One region of the Bradyrhizobium sp. USDA 3650 genome, then DNA from elsewhere that is predicted to be linked to it. Evidence: riboswitches for the same ligand, from Rfam matches in the RefSeq annotation. Region 1 holds a riboswitch; each other region holds the start of a gene.

Evidence for each region. A riboswitch is a leader RNA that binds a small molecule or an ion and turns the genes downstream of it on or off. The one in region 1 is predicted to bind cobalamin.
Region 2: another riboswitch for cobalamin. It lies ahead of ACVIN2_RS07845 (TonB-dependent receptor); the one in region 1 lies ahead of ACVIN2_RS07035 (DUF1636 family protein).
Region 3: another riboswitch for cobalamin. It lies ahead of metE (5-methyltetrahydropteroyltriglutamate--homocysteine S-methyltransferase); the one in region 1 lies ahead of ACVIN2_RS07035 (DUF1636 family protein).
Region 4: another riboswitch for cobalamin. It lies ahead of ACVIN2_RS33410 (TonB-dependent receptor); the one in region 1 lies ahead of ACVIN2_RS07035 (DUF1636 family protein).

Annotation. Positions count from the first base shown of each region.
Region 1 covers NZ_JBSRZG010000001.1:1,433,970-1,437,488, reverse strand. Annotated here, with positions in the region: partial or broken gene ACVIN2_RS07045 (cobyric acid synthase) at 1-669, opposite strand, end outside; gene cobO (cob(I)yrinic acid a,c-diamide adenosyltransferase) at 680-1,315, opposite strand; cobalamin riboswitch at 1,356-1,573, shown strand; gene ACVIN2_RS07035 (DUF1636 family protein) at 1,669-2,052, shown strand; gene cobW (cobalamin biosynthesis protein CobW) at 2,049-3,098, shown strand; partial or broken gene cobN (cobaltochelatase subunit CobN) at 3,098-3,519, shown strand, end outside.
Region 2 covers NZ_JBSRZG010000001.1:1,626,900-1,630,418, reverse strand. Annotated here, with positions in the region: gene ACVIN2_RS07845 (TonB-dependent receptor) at 1-1,913, opposite strand, end outside; cobalamin riboswitch at 2,039-2,247, opposite strand; gene ACVIN2_RS07840 (Cj0069 family protein) at 2,332-3,393, opposite strand.
Region 3 covers NZ_JBSRZG010000001.1:3,378,463-3,381,981, reverse strand. Annotated here, with positions in the region: gene ACVIN2_RS15740 (EAL domain-containing response regulator) at 1-435, shown strand, start outside; partial or broken gene ACVIN2_RS15735 (4Fe-4S binding protein) at 1,012-1,216, shown strand; cobalamin riboswitch at 1,999-2,198, shown strand; gene metE (5-methyltetrahydropteroyltriglutamate--homocysteine S-methyltransferase) at 2,298-3,519, shown strand, end outside.
Region 4 covers NZ_JBSRZG010000001.1:7,108,339-7,111,857, reverse strand. Annotated here, with positions in the region: gene ACVIN2_RS33410 (TonB-dependent receptor) at 1-1,938, opposite strand, end outside; cobalamin riboswitch at 2,206-2,410, opposite strand; gene ACVIN2_RS33405 (PAS domain S-box protein) at 2,692-3,519, opposite strand, start outside.

The sequences.
Region 1 (3,519 bases):
CACGCCAAAGCCGCGCCATGCGGTCTTTTCTTCGATCAGTCTGTAGCCGTCGTCGAACAGCGTGGGATCGCCGCGGAACTTGTTGATGACAAATCCCTGGATCATCGCGGCATCATCCGGGTCGATTACCGCCTTGATGCCGACGAGTTGCGCGATGACACCGCCGCGGTCGATGTCGCCGACCAGCACGACCGGCACGTCGGCCTTGCGCGCAAAGCCCATATTGGCGATGTCGGCCTTGCGCAGGTTCACCTCGGCCGGGCTGCCGGCGCCTTCCACCAGCACGAGATCGGCGCGCGCCTTCAGCCGCTCGAAGCTCTCCAGCACGGCGCCCATCAATGACGGCTTCATCGCCGCATATTCACGCGCACGCGCGGTCGCGATGCGTTTTCCCTGCACGATCACCTGCGCGCCGACATCGGTCTCGGGCTTGAGCAGCACCGGGTTCATGTCGGTGTGCGGCTCGACGCCAGCGGCGAGCGCCTGGAGCGCCTGGGCGCGGCCGATCTCGCCGCCGTCGACCGTGACGGCCGCATTGTTCGACATGTTCTGCGGCTTGAACGGGAGCACGCGCAGGCCGCGTCGCACAAAGGCGCGCGCGAGGCCGGCGACGATGAGCGACTTGCCCACGTCCGAGCCGGCCCCCTGGATCATCAATGCGCGCGCCATCGCGAGTTTCTTAGAACTCGACGCCGGCTTGCGCCTTGATGCCGGAGCGGAAGGGATGCTTGACCAGCGTCATCTCGGTGACGAGATCGGCGATCTCGATCAGCTCGTCCTTGGCGTTGCGCCCGGTAAGCACGACATGCGTCATCGGCGGCTTCGAGGTCGCCAGGAAATCGACAACCTCCGCGATGTCGAGATAGTCGTAGCGCAGCGCGATGTTGATCTCGTCGAGCACGACCATGCGGAGATTCTGGTCGAGGATCAGCTCCTTGGCCTTCTCCCAGCCGGCGCGGGCGGCCGCGATGTCGCGGGCGCGGTCCTGCGTCTCCCAGGTAAAGCCTTCGCCCATGGCGTGGAATTGGCAGAGGTCGCCGAAATGGCCGGTGAGCATGCGGCGCTCGCCGGTATCCCAGGCGCCCTTGATGAACTGCACGACCGCACAGGGAAAGCCATGGGCGACGCAGCGGACGATCATGCCGAAGGCCGAGGACGACTTGCCCTTGCCGGCGCCGGTGTGGACGATGATGAGGCCCTTTTCGCCGCTCTTGGTCGCCATGATCTTGTCGCGGGCGACCTTCTTCTTCGCCATTTTCGAGGCGTGACGGGCGTCGGTTTCGTCGGCCGTCTGGGTATCCGGTTCTGACGTCATCGGACGGGGTCCTTCGGCTTGACAAGAGGCGGTCGGGGGCAAATGGTGGCCCGACGTTGGTTCCTGTCCTACGACAGGCGAAGAGGGAATGCGATAGGGTCCGAATCGGCAAGATTTGGTTCCAAAATGCAGCCGCCCCCGCGACCGTGACCGGAGAGATGCCCGAAGCCACTGATCCCCATGAGATCGGGAAGGCGGGGATCGAAGGGGAAACCCTGCTCCGGAAGCCGGGAGACCTGCCAACGCGGACGATTTTGGACCGGCGGACGGGGTGTTCCGCGACGGGGAAACGGGCCTTCGCAAGAACGGTTCGTGGGCCTCTTCGCTTCCCGCTGTTTATTCTGGAAGAAGCGATGACCGTCACACTTCATGTCTGCATCACCTGCCGCGCCGGCGAGACGCTTGGCGAGGGCGAGACGACGCCCGGCAAGCGCCTGCATGGTGCGATCCTCGAGGCCGGCGTGCCCGAGGGCGTCAGCGTGGTTCCCGTCGAATGCCTGTCTGCATGCAACCAGGGTTGCTCGGTCGCGCTCAGCGCGCCCGGCCGCTGGTCCTATGTCTATGGTCGCCTCTCGGATGCGCATGCGAGCGACGTGGTCGCGGGCGCCGCGGCCTATGCGGCCGCGCCCGACGGCCTCGTGCCCTGGCGCAGCCGCCCGGAGATCTTCCGCAAGCAATCGCTTGCCCGCATTCCCCCCATTCTCCCCTTGGCCGTCGTGCCGGAGGCTGCCGAATGAATTCGCTCGCAAAAGTCCCGGTCACGGTCGTCACGGGCTTTCTCGGCTCCGGCAAGACCACGCTGATCCAGCATCTGCTCGCCAACGCCAACGGCAAGAAGCTCGCGGTGCTCGTCAACGAGTTCGGCAGCGAAGGCGTCGATGGCGAGATTCTGAAATCCTGCGCCGATGCGAATTGCCCGGAAGAGAACATCATCGAGCTCGCCAATGGCTGCATCTGCTGCACTGTCGCCGACGATTTCATTCCGACCATGGAGAAGCTGCTGTCGCGGCCGGTGCGGCCCGATCATATCCTGATCGAGACCTCGGGCCTGGCTCTGCCCAAACCGCTGCTGAAGGCGTTCGACTGGCCGGAGATCCGTTCGCGCATCACGGTCGACGGCGTGATCGCGCTCGCCGACGCCGAAGCTGTTGCTGCCGGCCGTTTCGCGCCCGACCCAATTGCCGTCGAAGCGCAGCGCGCGGCGGACGGCAATCTCGACCATGAGACGCCGCTGTCGGAAGTGTTTGAGGACCAGATCGCCTGCGCCGACATCGTGCTGCTGACCAAGGCGGATCTTGCGGGCGCGGCAGGGCTCGAGACAGCCAAGGCGGCGATCACCGCCGAGATGTCGCGCCGCGTGCCGATGCTGGCGATCACCGACGGCGCGATCGACGCGCGTGTCATCCTCGACCTCGGCGCTGCCGCCGAGAATGATCTCGCCGCGCGGCCCTCGCATCACGACGGCGAGGAGGATCATGAGCACGACGATTTTGCGTCCGTCGTGATCGATCTTCCTGAGGTCACCGACATCGACGTGCTGGTCGCATCCGTTCAGCGGCTGGCGCGCGAGCAGAACGTGCTGCGCGTCAAGGGTTACATCGCGGTGGAGGGCAAGCCGATGCGCCTCTTGCTGCAAGCGGTCGGCGAGCGCGTGCGGCACCAGTTCGACAAGCCCTGGGGCGCGGGTGCGAGGCGGTCAAAGCTCGTCGTGATCGGCGAGCACGGAAACATTGATGAAGCCGCGATCAAGGCGGGACTTGGTCTTTCAGGATCTGGTATCTAATGCACGTAGTCTTCCGCGAGAGCCGCGGTCTCGAGGAGACCGCGATACCAAGGGACATCGGCCAGGATCCGGCCGATCTCGTGGTGCTCTCGTATTCAGATTCCGATCTTGCCGCGTTCGCGGCCGGCTGGCGCCGTGGCCGCGACAGCCTGCCGTCGCTACGGCTCGTCAATCTCGCAGAACTCCGTCATCCGCTCTCGGTCGACACCTATATCGAGCGCACGCTGGCGCAGGCGCGCGGCATCCTCGTGCGTCTGATCGGGGGTGAGTCCTATTGGTCGTATGGGCTCGCGGCCCTGCAGCAACTGGCGAAGGAGCGCGGCATCGTGCTGGCCGTGCTGCCGGCCGACGGCCGCGACGATACGCGGCTGGATGCATATTCGACCCTGCCGGTCTCGACGCTGCGGCGGCTCAAGGTGCT
Region 2 (3,519 bases), 190 kb from region 1:
GAGAACGTCGCCTCGGCGCGCTTGTCGGATGATTGCAGCTTCACGCCGGTCTCGTAGGTCCGCGACGTCGTCAGCAGCAGCGGCACCTTTGGCGCGAGGATGAAGATGTTGGCCACCGTCGGGTCCGCCGCCGTCGCATATTGGCTGTACAGCATCACCCCGGGCGCGATGTCCCAGGTGTAGCCGATGCGCCCGGTGACCGGATTGAACTTGGTCGAGAACGGATAGCCTTTTCCGGACGCTAGCGAGCCGTCGGGATTGAAGCGCGTGCGCGATAGTTCGATATCCTCGAACCGGATGCCGCCGATCAGCGCGAAGGTCGAGGTCAGCTTGAGCCGGTCCTCGAACGACAGCGCCGTGGTGTCGAGATGGGTGTAGATCTTCTCGTCGCTGCGCGGGCCGTAAAGCCCGCGGTCCGGATTGATCAGCTCGACCGTGTCGGAGAAGAACTTTGTATCCTGCGAGACGTTGAATTGCGAGCTGCTTGCCGCAACCGTAGCGACGAAGCGGTTGTCCATTCCACCGAGGTTGGAATTGACGGTGAGGTCGGTGATGTTGCCATAGAGCCGTTGCGCGTGGTCCAGCGCCAGCCGCTCGCGATAGACGTTGTTCGGCCCGGAATCGTCGAACGAGCTGATCTCGTTGTTGAACCAGTGCCGATGCGCGTCGTAGCCGTAGACCTGGCTGCGCAGCGAGATGTTGTTGGTGATGTCCCACTGGAAGCCGCTGCGCAGCCAGAGCTCGTTGGCCCCGCTGTGATTGTCGAGCACGTTGTAGCTTGTCGTCAGCGTGCGCGCGTCGATGGTAACGGGATTGAGCGCCCCGGCATGGCCGTTGAGGTAGTAATTGGTCCACTGGCCCGAGACGATGCCTGACGTCGGCACGACGCCGGGCGCGTTCGCCGGCACCAGCGGCGTTCCCCAATAGAATCGGTCCTTGTCCTGCTTGTATTCGGCGGCGCCCCAGATCTTCAGGCTGTCGTTGACGCGGTAGTTCAACTGGCCCGAGACGTTGCTGAGCTTCGAATAGGTGTCGTCGATGAAGCTCTTGTCGTTGGAATGGCTGATGTCGAAACGGTAGTCGAGGCCATTGACCAGCGTGCTGCCGCCGGAACCGTAGCCGGCGCGATAGCCGTTGAAGGAATCGTAGGAGGTGAAGGCCTCGTTGATAATGGGCCCGGTGTGCGGCGCCTTGGTGACGTAGTTGATCGCACCGCCGGTGGATCCGAGTCCCGATACCAGGGAGTTGGGGCCCTTGATGATCTCGACCTGCTGCAGATTGGCGGTATCCATGGGCCGGCCCGTCATGGTCGACGGCCCGATCGGGATGCCGTTGTAGAGGGTGGTGAGCTGGTCGCCGCTAAAGCCGCGCATGGAGAAGATTGCGGGCGCGCCCGGCGCATCGCCGCCGGTGACGCCGACCGCGGCCTTGGCGACATCGGTAGTGGTCCTGATGCCCTGATCCTGCATGGTCTGCTGGTCAATGACCTCGACGGTCGCTGGCGTTTCCCGTGCCGTGATTCCGAGCCGGGAGCCGACATCGGTGACGGCGGCCGTGTTCAACGGCGTCTGCACCTGATAGCTCGGAGGCTGGGTTGTTGGGTTGGCAACCACCGGAGCGGCGCGATTACGCCCTACGTTGCGCCGGGCCGTGCGCGATCTCTGAGCGCCGGGGCTGACGGTTACGGCCGGTCTTGGAGTGGGCGGGGTGACGATCACCGGGCCGACCTCGCGGGAGGCGTTGTCGCGGACCGCGGTCTGCGCCATCGCCATGGAGGACAGGGATGTCGAGAGCAGCAAGGCGAGCAGGGCAGGTGTGGCGCGCCGAAAATTGCCGGCTCTTCCCTGAGAGATCTGGATAAGGACACGCGAATGTTCCGGCGCAACGCCCGGACCGAAATAAAGATTTTGCACGACAACGCTCTGCGGCGACGCAAACTAACCGTCACCGCGGTTGCCTTAGCAGTCTGCCTTCGCCCCTAGCGGCAGATGCACCGGCTACTCTTCCGACATCAGGGCACCCCGCCCAATGCGTTCGCGCGTGACCATGGCTGGTAGCAGGTTTCCTGGCTCGCGGGTCATCGCCTTCGACCACCTTCCCAGAGGCCCAAGCGGGGCTCCAGTGGTTCGTTTGGTCGTCGGCTATCCGCCTACAGTTGCGGGGGCAGCCGCGGAATTGCCCACTCGAGGTGGACGCACCGCATTCCCTTGGAGAGTCCTTGCGGACACTACCGCGCGGGAAACTGGCATTTGGCGATGAGCGCGTCAACATCCGCGTATGACCGGCGCCTCTGGCGGAGTGCCGCAGCACGAGATGCCGCGGCATTCTTGCTTAGGGCCTCCTGTCCGCCGATCCAGCCGGTTGCGTTTGCGAGAGCCGCTGCTTCACCGTCCTTGCGATCGCCGCCGGGGCCTCCTCGGGGATCGCGAAGCATGAACTCGCGTTGATCTCGCACAGGACGTAGGTGTCGGCACCGGCCGCGTCTTTCGGACCGTACAGGAAGTCCGCGTCCCAGATGACCGGAAGCGAGCCTGCGTCGATGTCCAGCGTCTTCATCATTCCCGGGGTCCACTCGTCTTCCATCAAGCGACGCAGCCGCTGGAAGCGCGAGTCTGCGTTCGAGGTATAGAGCCGCGGTCCGGCCTCGGAACGGGCATCCGGCGAGTCAACCAGGGCTTTGACTTTGTGAGAGCCGAAGCCGGCACAGCGATCGCCCGCCATATAGCAGCGCACCACGCCTTCGCTCAAGCGAGGCTGGAATGGCTGATCGACCACGCTGCCGTTCTCGAAATATTCCGTGCAGCGACCGAGAAAACTCTCCAACGTCAGTTCCTCGGAGACATCCTTGGTCGCGTCCAGCACCTTTATCATCGGGGAATTCGGCAGGCTCTCGACCTTCCACACGCCTTGGCCGCCGTTACCGCGGTTGCGCTTGATCACGCGCGGACCGGTGGCGAGCCGTGTCGGCAACTCGGCGCGCATGGCCTCGGCGGTTTGATATAAAGCCGTGTCGCATCCCCACCCCATCGAGCGGGTACGATAGAGTACCTCCTTGGTGCCCATCTTGAGAATGACGTCCGGATGAGCGCTGACCCACACGCCCCGCGCCGCTACGTCGCGAAGCAGGGGATCAAGCTCAACCCGCGTCTTGCCCTGGTGGATCGGATCGACCCAGACGAGCACGCCGTCCACCGCGAGCAACTGCTCGCGGACCTCTTCGGCGAGGCTTTCGTCGTAGATCGCCGGCCGGGCTTCGATGCCGACCGCCGCGAGTGCTCCGAAGACGCGGACGAAGCGGCTGTTTTGCGCCGTCGCATCCCGCCGCGCGGCAGCGTCGCCTCGCGAGAGGATGGCGACGGTGTGTTGGTGAGAAGGGTGTCGTTCGGTGTCCATGCGCAAGCTCCACGAATGGCGTGCTGCGCAGAGCTTGGACCGAGGCCTCACGGGGAGTCTGCTTTGTCCCCACGCAACGGAGACTAACGAGGTCGTCCGCGATTTTCAAGACGTGGCCGGCGCCGT
Region 3 (3,519 bases), 1.9 Mb from region 1:
TCGCACGCCGCTTTCGGCGGTTTGACGATTGAAATCGAGAGCGTGGAAGCGATCCAGAACCTAGATCTCCTGGTCGAGGTTGCGCGTGAGGTTCGCTTTCACAACATTGGCCTTGCAATCGACAATGTCGGTGCCAATTGGCCGCAGCTGATGGGGATGACAAAATTCCCGTTCATGAAATTGAAAGTGGATCGTCAGTTCGTCGGCGGCTGCGCGAATGGGCCCCTCAAGCGAACGGTGTGCCGCCATATCGTCGATCTAGCCAAAGAGTACAATGTGCGCACCGTCGCCGAAGGTGTGGAGAGCCAGGCTGACCTAATCGCTGTGGCCGAACTCGGCTTCGACCTTGCGCAGGGCCATCTGTTCGGAAAAGCCATGCCACTGAAGCAATTTGCACAGTCATCTTTCAACCCTGCTCCAGCTCGTCTAAAATAGTTGCGAGTGGCTGAGTGCGGCCAAGCGACGCTCACGAGCACCGCCATGCCTACTCGGCACCAGGCATGAGGCTGAGTGCAATTCGGTCTGCAGGGCCAGTGTCGGTCGTCCCGCCGCCACTTCATTTCCCTCCGAAGCTTGTTATACCACAAGCCCGTTTTGGCAAGCCTCCAGCGAGTCCTCCGCGCAGCTAGCGTTGCAGCCATGAGCGAGGCTTGCACAAACCTCCAGTCGGGGTGTGTGACCGGAGGTTTGCCGAGATCCAACGTAGACCTGCGTCCGTTGGCGGTTTTTTGTCGCCGCCGGTTGAGGAAGCGTCAGCCTCGCTTGCCCCGCGCTGACGTGCCAAACAAACCGACGGACGCTTCCAGCGTCAAGTCGCCACTGACTCTCGCAAGAGGGCCCGAGGGCTCGTAGCCTGAAATTGAAGCGACCTGTTGCTGTCGCAGATGCAACATGGTCTCAGACCCGGGACAGCCGAATTGGGCAAATTGCCCAACATTGAGCGCGTCTGCGTTTGGCACGGCATTTGAAAGGGATCGCCCATGGCATCGCTCGCCTAAGGAGTCGGAAGGCATGGCTTACAAGATCGTCGCTTCGCAATGCACCGTTTGTGGCGCATGTGAGTTCGAGTGTCCCAACGCGGCGATCAGTCTGAAGCGCGACATTTACGTTATCGATGCCAAAAAATGTACGGAGTGCGAGGGCCCATTGCGACACGCCGCAATGCGCGGTGGTCTGTCCGGTCCCTGACACCTGTGTCCCGTCCAAGACAGGATAGGCAGCCCGCGACCAAAAGGCCTCATCGCTCGATTTCGCGAACGAAGTTGTAGATGTGGGACCTTGAGGAGACCACGACCGCATGGGGCGCATCGAGTTCGATTAACATCGTTATGAGCTTAAGACGCTGAGCGACTCCGAGGAACCCCTCAAAGGGCTCTGTCGGAGGACACCGTCGAAATTGTCACGAACAAGGACAAGGCCCTCGATGCTCAGTGGCCGCGTTAAGGCCTATCATCGCTGGCCGCGAGTCGAGGCGAGGCAGACCGGCGTCGAGCGGCCACGGACGCATCGAAGCCGGCGCAAAAGTCGCTCAGCACGTGAACACCTATTGCACCGAGAAGATCATCTTGGCCAACCTCACGGAGGCGGACGACCTCGTGCCTGGTCGGGCCGCCGAACACCAAGGAGCCGACCTGATCATCCGTGCGGTCCTGGAGCAATCCGGCTTTCGAAATGTCTAGGGAGCCTCGTGGGCTGTGACCAAACGGATGCCGGCCGAGATGATCGCACCTTCCTGACGCGCTGGTTCGAAAAGCTGCTGACGGAAAAGGTCGCCTCCTCGCGATCACACAGATACCGAAAGCGGCCCGGGTTCGTTCCGGTCGTGGAGCTCAACCCTTACGCGAGCAAGGAGCGAATGCATTTCACAGCGGAGCCTCCACAGATCCGGGCGTGTTCACCAGGCCGCGAGCAAGACCGTCGTGCCCGCCTAGTGCGCTCGTAATCGCTTGGGCAATATCGCAACGAGAATCGGTAGGTTGACGCATCGATCCTCGTGCGCATAATTCAAGCCGTCGCGGTCTCCGGATTTCGTTTGATCTGGAGCTAAGAGGGAAGCCGGTGCAATGCCGGCGCTGCCCCCGCAACTGTAAGCGGCGAGCCGCTGTCCAACGAAGTCACTGAAGCCATGCGGCTTCGGGAAGGCCGGACAGCAGCGACGACCCGTGAGCCAGGAGACCTGCCTCGACAAGATATCGTCCACGGGCGGGGCGTCCCGGTGTGCGCCAAGCAGTTGTCGCTCACGCGATGTTCGCTGTCTGCGTCCGCCATGGCCTTTGCCCCAACAAGGGGTCTAAGCTATGTCAATCCTTTCGCTTCCCGTTGCCACACTGGGGACGTCACGCATCGGCCCACGACGCGAACTCAAATTCGCGCTCGAGAGCTACTGGGCGGGAAAATCCAGCGAAGCCGAGCTCCTCGAGGCGGGGAGTGGACTTCGTGCCGCTAATTGGGCACGGCAGAAATCCCGCGGTGCGACCGTCATTCCTTCGAATGACTTCTCGCTCTACGACCATGTGCTCGATACCAGCCTAATGGTCGGCGCCATTCCCGACGTTTACGGCTGGAACGAAGGTCCTGTGTCGCTCAAAACCTACTTCACCATGGCGCGTGGCGCTCAAGACGGTGGTCACGCTCAGCATGGGCCCGGCGTAGCCGCACAGGAGATGACGAAGTGGTTCGATACGAACTACCACTACATGGTGCCGGAATTTCACCAGGATCAGATCTTTAAGTATGCCTCTCGGAAGCCGATCGAGGAATATGAGGAGGCAAGAAGCCTCGGCTATCAGACGCGGCCCGTCCTAGTGGGCCCAGTCACTTTCCTGAAGCTCGGCAAAAGCGTAAATCCCGCCTTCAATCCGCTGTCGCTGCTTGATCGACTCCTCCCCGTCTATGTCGATGTTCTCCGCGAACTAGCCTCGCGCGGCGCTGAATGGGTTCAGCTCGACGAGCCATGCCTAGTGATGGACGTCGACGAAGCATCTCGGGCCGCTGTCCGCCGGGCCTATGCTCATTTCGCTAAGGCCGTGCCGGCCCTTAAAATCATGCTGGCCACATACTTCGGGGGTGTCGGCGACAATCTTGAAACAGTATTGGCCTTGCCCGTTGCCGGGGTTCATGTCGACCTGGTTCGTGCACCTGACCAGTTGGACGCGATTGTCGCCAGAGCAGGTAGAGATCTCGTGGTCTCGCTCGGTGTCGTTGATGGTCGCAACGTGTGGCGCTCTAATCTGCCGGCGCTACTCGACCAACTTGCTCCTATGGTCAAAAAACTGGGCAGGGACCGTGTTCAGATTGCCCCCTCCTGCTCGCTGCTACATGTTCCGACCGACATTGAACTAGAGATCGATCTCGATCCCAATCTGAAGACGTGGTTGGCGTTCTCAGTGCAGAAGATCAAGGAACTTTCGATATTGGGCAAAGCGCTGGCTGGCTATGCTGCCGACGTGGCCGATGAACTCACGCTCTCAGAGGATGCATCCGTCACCCGCGAAACATCGCCGAAGATCCACAGTGCGA
Region 4 (3,519 bases), 5.7 Mb from region 1:
GCGCGACTGCACGAAGGCGACATTGCCCCACAGTTTCAGACCGGCGACCGGGTTGATCGCCGCGGCGATCTCAATTCCCTTTGATTCGATCTTGCCGGCGACGTTGAACACGATGCCGCTCTCGGGGACATAGACGTTCTTGCGCTCGATATCGTAGGCCGAGAATGTGGCCTCCGCGCGCTTGTCGGCCGATTGTAGCTTTACCCCGGTCTCATAGGTCCGCGATGTCGTCAGGAGCAGCGGCACCGACGGCGCCAGGATGAAAATGTTGGCCACCGTCGGGTCTGCCGCGGTCGCGTACTGGCTGTACAGCATCACGCCAGGGGCGACGTCCCAGGTGTAGCCGATGCGGCCGGTCACGGGATTGAACGTCGTCGAAAAGGGATAGCCCTTAGCGGATTCAAGCACTCCACCGGGATCAAACCGCGTGCGGTCCAGCTTGATGTCCTCGAACCGGATGCCGCCCATCAGGGCGAAGGTCGAGGTCAGTTTGAGCCGGTCCTCAAACGCCAGGGAGGTCGTGTCGAGGTGCGTGTAGATCTTCTCGTCGCTGCGCGGGCCATAGAGGCCGCGATCCGGATTGAGGAGATCGACGTAGTCCGATGAGAACAGCGTGTCCTGCGAGACGTTGAACTGCGAGCTGCTCGCAGTCACGGTGGCGACGAAACGGTTGTCGATGCCGGCCAGATTGGAATTGACGGTAAGGTCTGTGATGTTGCCGTAGAGCCGCTGCGCGTGATCGAGCGCCAGGCGCTCGCGATAGATGCTCTGCGCGCCCGCGAAATTGCCTACGGTCTGGTCGAATGAGGTGATCTCGTTATTGAACCAGTGGCGGTGGGCGTCATAGCCGTAGACCTGGCTCTTGAGGGAGATGTTGTTGGTGATGTCCCATTGAAAGCCGCTTCGCAGCCACAGCTCGTTTGCCCCGCTGCGATTGTCGAGCACGTTGTAGTTCGTCGTCAGCGTGCGCGCATCGACCGTCACCGGGACCGGCGTGCCGCCGCCGAGGTAGTAGTTGCTCCACTGGCCCGAGACGACGCCTGATGTCGGGACAATGCCCGGCGCATTGGCCGGCACCAGAGGCGTGCCCCAATAGAAGCGGTCCTTGTCCTGCCTGTACTCGGCCGCGCCCCAGACCTTCAGGCTGTCGTTGACGCGATAGTTCAGCTGGCCCGAGACATTGCTGAGCTTCGAATAAGTGTCGTCGATAAATCCCTTGTTGTTGAAATGACTGATGTCGAAGCGGTAATCGAGGCCGTCAATCAGCGTGCTGCCGCCCGAGCCATAGCCGGCGCGATAACCGTTGAAGGAATCGTAGGAGGTGAAGGCGTCGTTGATGACAGGCCCGGTGTGCGGCGCCTTCGTGACGTAATTGATCGCGCCGCCGGTCGCCCCTAAGCCGGAAACGAGTGAATCCGGCCCCTTGATGATCTCCACCTGCTGCAATCCGGCGACATCCATGGGGCGGCCGGTCATGGTCGATGGCCCGATCTGGATGCCGTTGTACAGAGTGCTGATCTGGTCCCCGGAAAAACCGCGCATTGAGAAGATAGCGGGTGCACCCGGAGCGTCGCCGCCGGTCACGCCGGCCGCCGCCTTGGCGACGTCAGTGGTCGTCCGGATGCCAAGTTCCTGGATGATACGCTGGTCGATGACCTCGACGGTCGCGGGCATTTCCCGTGCCGTGATTCCTAGCCGCGAGCCGACGTCGCTCACCGCGGCCGTGTTCAGCGGTGTCTGTATCGGGCCGCTCAATGGCTGGGTCCCCCGGACGGCGACCACCGAAGCGGACAGATTGCGCCCCGGGGCGCGGCGGGCCGCCCGTGGTTTTTGAGCGCCCGGGCTGACGGCGGGAGCCCGCCTCGCAGCAGGTGGTGAGACGATCACGGGCTCCACCTCTCGGGAGGTATCCCGGGCGGCGGTCTGCGCCCTTGCCATGGGGCACAGCGACGTAGAGAGCAGCAAGACCAGCAAGGCAGCCCTCGTGCGCTGGATGCTGCGTGTGAGGCTCTGAGAGATGCCACTATCGTCAAGCGAGAATGCCGGCGCAATGCCCCTGCCGAAACGAAGATGTTGCACAAGAACGCTCTGCGGCGACGCAAACAAACCGTCACCGCGGTTGCCTTAGTCACCTGCCTTCGCCCCAAGCGGCAGATGCACCGGCTAGTTGTCCGACATCGAGGCACCCCGCCCAATGCGTTCGCGCGTGACTTATGGCTGGCAGCAGGTTTCCTGGCTCGCGGGTTATCGCCTTCGACCACCTTCCCAGAGACCGATTGGCTCCAGTGGTTTTCCTGGTCGTCGGCTATCCGCTTACAGTTGCGGGGGCAGCCGCGGAATGGTCCGCCGAGACGGACGCACCGCATTCCCTTGATGAGTCCTTGCGGACACTACCGATCACGAAAGTGGCATCTGGTGATCGTCCCGTCAACAACCGGGAGGGATTTTTAGCCAGCTCGCCCAGCGATGGTCGCAGGGTGTGGCTGCTGCGCCCGCCAGTCTCCCGGGACTTGACGTCAGCCTGCGGGGTCAAAGACCCCGGCGCGGCAAATTCAGCCACGCGCCCGTTTTTACCAGAGACAGCGGACATCAAGACGCCTGAGGCGCTCTTCGCCTAAGGATCACGAGCGGGCGTTGGAAGAGTGGTAGTCGCCGGCGCCGGCGGTCGCAGGATGCTACCGCTGTCTGACCTTAGGTCAGCTGGTCGAGAATCTCTCGCACCTTCAGCGCTAGTTTCGCTTGCGAGATCGGCTTCTCCAGCAGGTTTACGCCTTCATCAAGCCTCCCCTGATGGACGACGGCATTGCGCGAGTACCCGGTCATGTACAGTATCTTCAGTCGCGGTCTAATTTGAAGCGCGCGCCGGCCGAGTTCGCGACCATTGATCCCGGGCATGACCACGTCCGTGAGAAGAAGATCGACCTTCGACTGGTCCTGCAGGAGAATGGTCAGGGCGGCTTGGGCGCTGCGGGCCGAGAGAACGCGGTAGTTGAGATCGCGCAGGACGTCAGAAATATAGACGCGCAGATCTTCATCATCCTCGACGACGAGAATGGTCTCGAATATCTCACCCTCAGCGAGCTCCTCAGGTGCCACTTCCTCGTGTCGGGCACTGCCGGTGAAGCGCGGGAAATACAGCTTGATCGTCGTGCCTTGCCCCACCTCGCTGTAGATTTTTGCGTGCCCTCCGGATTGTTTGACGAAGCCATAGACCTGGCTCAAGCCAAGGCCGGTGCCGTGACCCGGCTCCTTGGTGGTAAAGAACGGCTCGAAGGCGTGACTGAGAACATCGCGCGACATCCCGCCACCGGTGTCAGTCACGCAAATGGCGACGTACTGACCGGGCGCCAGTTCAGGATTGAGCCGGCAGTAGTCATCGTCGGCGGAGATGTTGGCAGCTTCCAATGTCAGCTTTCCGCCGTCGGGCATGGAATCACGAGCGTTAATTGCCAGGTTGACGATGGCAGACTCTAGATGATTGGCGTCAGCTTCAATTTGCCATAGCCCCGCACTTCCGAC